Linked DNA regions of Maricaulis maris MCS10. The protein of the gene in region 1 interacts with the protein of each later gene in a pairwise test. Links are inferred from orthologs where the notes say so. Each region holds a gene or a part of one and is shown on either strand. Other genes may lie near its edges.

Region 1 (2,795 bases):
GACGGCGAGGCCCTCGGCCAGGCGCAGGGCGGTTTCCAGACTGTCAGCGAGGCGGCTTTCCATGTCCGGCTTGATGACGATCCTGTCCACCACCACGTCGATATCGTGCTTGAATTTCTTGTCGAGCGTGGGGGCGTCTTCCAGCGTGTAGAACTCGCCATCGACCTTGACCCGCTGGAAGCCGGCCTTCAGCCATTCGGCGAATTCCTTGCGGTACTCACCCTTGCGGCCGCGCACGACGGGGGCCAGCAGGTAGAGGCGCGAGCCGTCCTCGAGCGCGGTGAGGCGGTCGACCATCTGGCTGACGGTCTGGCTTTCGATCGGCAGGCCGGTGGCGGGCGAATAGGGCACGCCGACCCGGGCCCATAGCAGGCGCATATAGTCATAGATTTCGGTCACCGTGCCGACGGTCGAGCGCGGGTTCTTCGAGGTCGTCTTCTGCTCGATGGAGATGGCCGGCGACAGGCCTTCGATACTGTCCATGTCGGGCTTGGACATCAGCTCGAGGAATTGCCGGGCATAGGCCGACAAGCTCTCCACATATCGCCGCTGGCCCTCGGCATAGATGGTGTCGAAGGCGAGGGAGGACTTGCCCGAGCCGGACAGGCCGGTGAACACGATCAGCTTGTCGCGCGGCAGCTCGACGGAAACATCCTTGAGATTGTGCTCGCGTGCGCCCTGCACGCGGATTTTGTCGAGCGCCATGCCTTAGCCAGTCTCCGTTCGGTCGCACCTGTCGGTTGGGAATCGCAACCGGATCGGAACGTTAGGGGAACATCATGTCGCCTGTCCAGCGCACGACGCGATCCCGTTCAGATAGGACGGCGATGGTCCGGGGTCCAGAGCGGCGTCCGCGACAGCTGACAGGACGGTGGCAGGAGCGGGCGATGGCTCCAGATGCGAAAGCCCTGAGTCGGCCGGCTGGACTCTGCGTCACGCCTCCTCTCAAATCACCCCGACTCGCGGGCGCCAATTGACCTGCGGAACAGAATGTGAACACTAGGCGGCCCGCCCGGAGAGGCGTGGACGCAAGGATGGAGAACGGGCGATGGCGGGAAGCGTCAACAAGGTAATTCTGGTCGGCAATCTGGGACGTGATCCGGAAATTCGCCGCATGAACAATGGCGACCCGGTCGTCAATCTGTCGGTCGCGACGTCTGAAAGCTGGCGCGACAAGTCCTCCGGCGAACGCCGTGAGAAGACCGAATGGCACCGTGTCGTGATCTTCAACGACAATCTCGCCAAGGTCGCGGAGAACTATCTCAAGAAGGGCTCCAAGGTTTATGTCGAGGGCCAGCTCCAGACCCGCAAATGGACTGACCAGAACGGCCAGGAAAAATACTCCACAGAAGTCGTGCTGCAGCGTTTCCGTGGTGAGCTGACCATGCTGGACGGTCGCAATGAAGGCGGCGCCGGTGGCGGCAGCTTCGGCGGTGGCGGCCAGAATGAAATGGGCGGTGGCTCCGGTGGCGGCCAGCGTTCCATGGATGGACCGAAGGAAGATTTCCGCAATGCTGATCTCGATGATGAAATCCCGTTCTAGCCTGACCCGCCTGATCAGTGTCGGCCTGCTGACCGCCTCTCTGGCGGTCGGTGGCGCCAGCGCCCAGGATGATGTCACCGGCGACCCCAATGCGCGGTCGCCCCAAATCGTCATTGTGCCGCTGGGCGACGAGGAGGGCGAAGCCCATTTCGTCGTAGGCGAGATGGCATGGGGCGATGTTCTGGGCTTGCTCAACCAGCTCCAGTCAGAGACAGGCGACAGCGTGATCGAGGTGGCCCAGACGCTGTGGTCGTCGCGTGACCTCAACCCGCCCTTCTTCCTGTTCGAGCTGGCCCGCCTGACCGCCGAGTCCGATCCGGAATTCGCGGTCCAGGCCTATTTCCTGGGGCGGTCGCGGACCATGTATGATGCGGCACGTTGCCTTGATTCCACGGCCCTGGACGTCATCAATGAAGCTTCGGCTTACGCCGGAGAGACTGTGGTTCAGGTTATTGCCTCGCGGCCGGAATTGACGATAGCGGCGATCGAGCAGGTCATCGAGACCGATGGAGCCTTTGCCGGCCAAGCCTCGCCCTGGTGGGCTTGCTCGTTCGGAACCAACGCCTATTTCGCTGCCGTAAACGAACAGACCCTTAGCGGCGATGAGTGGTTGATGGTCGAGAGTCGCTGGCCCTCGGTGCGCGCGCGCATTTCATCCAATCTGCAAGGCAATCTCACCATGATGCAGGATGCTGTCGCGGCCGCCACGGCTGCTGAATAGCCCAAGCTGCAACACCCGGACACCGTTCTGGATGGCAGTCCGGCGTCGGGTTTCGGGCTGAATTACTAATTTGTTAGTTGATGAATTTGACCGCCCGTGGGAGGCCTGATGTCATCAACTAAGGAATTCGTAGATGGCTCGTCCCAGCTCTGCCCAACTGACTGAAGCCGAACAGCGCATCATGACCGTGCTGTGGACGCGCGGCGAAGCCAGTGTGCGCGAAATCACCGATGCGCTGCATGCCGAGTTCGGTCTCGCCTATACCACCGTTCTGACAACGATCGGGATCATGGCCGACAAGGGCTATGTCGGGTTTCGCAAATCCGGTCGGGCCCACATCTATTCGGCCTTGCTGACCCGCGACGGCGCCCGCAACCAGGCGCTGGGATCAATGGTCCGCACCCTGTTCGGTGGCTCCGCGCAAAGCCTCGCCCAGCATCTCGTGCGGGCGGAGAAGCTGACCCTGCAAGACATTGAAGACCTGCGTGCGGCCGTGCTCGAGGAGACCGGCGCGGATCGTGAGGCCGATGA
Region 2 (2,967 bases), 1.0 Mb from region 1 along the record:
GCGGTCTCGACGATTGACTCGTTCAATGACTTCAGTTGCCTGATCTCATGACGAAGCTTGTCCCGCGCCGCCGCACCCAGGTCGATAGCGCCGTCATCGCGATCGGTCTCGACAATCAGCGAAAACAGCTCGGCATCTTCGCGGACGAAATCCGGATTACTGATCAGAAACTCCCGGATCATGTCCGTATCGGATTGGGCGGTATTGTCGGACATGGTCATTGTCTCTCTCGGTTTGAGCGGTCACTGTTGGGGTATTCGGTTTACGATATGCAAACCGACGGCGCCGGCGCAGACAAAACATGAGGTGGGTCGGCGAATGAATGCGGCTGGACCGGTATAGTCGCATAAGAATCAAGCCCTCAAACCTTCGCCCATGCCGCAGGCCCCGACCGTGACCGAAGATAGCCCGTATCGCGTCTCCATCCTGTTTCCGCTGCCTTTGCCAGAGGCGTTTGACTATCTGGTGCCACCGGAGATGTGTCTGCAGCCGGGAGACCATGTCGTCGCTCCGTTGGGAAAGCGCGCGGCGCGGGGCGTGGTCTGGGCCGTCAAGCCGGGCCCGGGCGAGCGGGCGCTAAAGCAGGTGGAGGAGCCAGCCGGCGGGGCGCCCCTTCCGGAGGGTACCCGCCTCTTTGTCGATTGGCTGTCGCGCTATCTGGTCCAGTCGCCCGGGATCGTCTTGCGCTCGGTCCTGCGTTCGGGAGATGCCCTCAAACCCTCTCCGACGGAAACTGTGTATCGACGTGGCAGCGGCGAGCCAGACCGTATGACCGATGCGCGGGGTCGCGTTCTTGATGCTGTCGAGGTGCTGCACGAGGCCAGCGCTGCCGACCTTGCCCGCGAAGCCGGCGTCACGGCGTCGGTCGTGAAGGGCCTCGCGAAATCGGGGGCACTTGCCGAACTGACGCGACCGGTTGATCCACCCTTCGGTCTGCCCGACTCGGAGCGTGAAGGTCTGACGCTGACGATGATGCAGGCCGAAGCGGCGGGGGTTTTGCGCCGTCTTGTTCGTGCTGGTGGCTTCCAGGCGGCGCTGCTGGACGGGGTCACGGGCTCTGGTAAGACGGAAGTCTATTTCGAGGCGATTGCCGAGGTGCTCCGCCGCGAACCCGGGGCGCAAATCCTGATCATGCTGCCCGAGATTGCCCTCACCGAGGCGGTGCTTTCGCGCTTCAAGGCTCGCTTCGGAGTCGAACCGGCATTGTGGCACTCCGGCGCCAGCCCCAAAGCCAGGCGCCGGGCCTGGCGCGAGGTCGCAGAGGGGCGGGCGCGGATCGTGGTCGGGGCTCGCTCGTCACTGTTTCTGCCATTTCCCAAGCTCCGCATGGTCATTGTCGATGAGGAGCATGACCCGACCTACAAACAGGATGAGGGCCTGCCCTATCAGGGCCGTGATCTGGCTGTGGTGCGGTCAAAGATAGAGGGGGCAATGGTCATTCTCGCCTCGGCAACCCCGTCACTTGAGAGTCTCTCCAATGCGCTGGCCGGGCGCTATGTTCATGTCCGACTGGCCGCCCGTCCCGGCGCAGCCGTTTTGCCGGAAGTCGACACGATCGACCTGCGCGAGCATCCGGCCGAGACGGGGCGCTGGCTGTCGCCGCCCATGATCGAAGCGGTCCGCGACACGCTGGAGCGGGGCGAGCAATGCCTCCTCTACCTCAATCGCCGGGGATATGCGCCGCTGGTCCTGTGTCGGACCTGCGGCCACCGCATGGTGTCTCCAGATACGCAATCCTATCTCGTCGAGCATCGTTACACTGGCCGCCTGGTCTGCCATGTCACCGGATTTTCCATGCCAAAGCCGGCCCATTGTCCGGCCTGCAATGCGCAAGACAGCCTGACCTCGATCGGACCGGGCGTTGAGCGGGTCGCCGAAGAGGCGAAGCTCACCTTTCCGGATGCGAGCGTAGAGATCTATTCGTCCGACAGTCGATCCGGGGCCGAGATTGTTGCGGCCATGGAACGGGGTGAGATCGACATTCTCGTCGGCACCCAGATCGCCGCCAAGGGGCATAATTTTCCTGGTTTGACCTTGGTCGGCGTAGTCGATGCCGATCTGGGCCTGGCCGGTGGTGACCCGCGTGCCGGCGAACGGACTTTCCAGACCCTGGTCCAGGTCGCGGGTCGGGCCGGGCGGGCTGACCGGCCGGGCCGGGCGTTGCTGCAGACCCATCAGCCGGAGCACGATGCCATCCAGGCCCTGATTGCCGGAGACCGAGACGCTTTCCTGGAAATGGAGGCGATGGTCCGCGAATCGCTGGGGCTGCCCCCCTTCGGCCGTCTCGCCGCAATCGGCTTCATGTCGATGAATCCCGAACAGGTCGACCGGGTTGCGAATGATTACGCCGCCAAGGCGCCCAATTCCGAAGGGGTCGAGATCTGGGGGCCCGCCGAACCACCACGCGCGATGATCCGCGGCTGGCACCGACGCCGTATCCTGGTGCGCGCCGACAAGGAAATCGACATCTCCGCCTATCTTCGGGCCTGGTCGAAGCGCGTGAAGACACCCCCATCGGTGCGGGTGTCAATCGACGTCGAACCCTATAGCTTCATCTGATCGCCGCGCCTCCAGACCCGGAGGCAAAGAGTGTTCTCACAACGAGGGAATATTTATCATGCTGGATCTGCTCGCATCTCCTGAGATTTGGCTTTCCCTCGCCACGTTGACCTTTCTGGAAATCGTTCTGGGCATCGACAATGTGATCTTCGTGGCGTTGATGGCATCGCGACTGAAGGAAGAAGACCGCGCCAAGGCGCGGGCACTTGGTCTTGGGATGGCACTGGTCTTCCGTGTCGTGATGCTGTTTGGGCTGGTGTGGATCACGAAGCTGGAAACCGAGCTCTTCGAGATTTTCGAGCATGGCTATTCCTGGCGCGATCTGATCCTCGTTGCCGGCGGGCTTTTCCTGCTTGGCAAGGGCACGTTGGAGATACATCACGCCGTCGAAGGTCCCGGCCAACACGC

Evidence for each region. The genes of interacting proteins can lie anywhere in the genome.
Region 2: the proteins of ssb (region 1) and MMAR10_RS14475 interact in binary tests that used the Escherichia coli proteins (3 or more experiments, as listed by UniProt). The link is inferred for Maricaulis maris MCS10 from one-to-one orthologs.

The regions. Positions count from the first base shown.
Region 1 is NC_008347.1:2,057,242-2,060,036, reverse strand. It holds ssb (single-stranded DNA-binding protein), read left to right. Parts: upstream 1-1,048; coding sequence 1,049-1,543; downstream 1,544-2,795. Other genes in the region: MMAR10_RS09790 (BlaI/MecI/CopY family transcriptional regulator), read left to right, coding at 2,398-2,795; MMAR10_RS09795 (hypothetical protein), read left to right, coding at 1,512-2,264; uvrA (excinuclease ABC subunit UvrA), read right to left, coding at 1-705. UniProt on the Escherichia coli protein: Plays an important role in DNA replication, recombination and repair. Binds to ssDNA and to an array of partner proteins to recruit them to their sites of action during DNA metabolism. Acts as a sliding platform that migrates on DNA via reptation.
Region 2 is NC_008347.1:3,093,209-3,096,175, reverse strand. It holds MMAR10_RS14475 (primosomal protein N'), read left to right. Parts: upstream 1-375; coding sequence 376-2,559; downstream 2,560-2,967. Other genes in the region: MMAR10_RS14470 (TerC family protein), read left to right, coding at 2,618-2,967; MMAR10_RS14480 (DUF484 family protein), read right to left, coding at 1-221.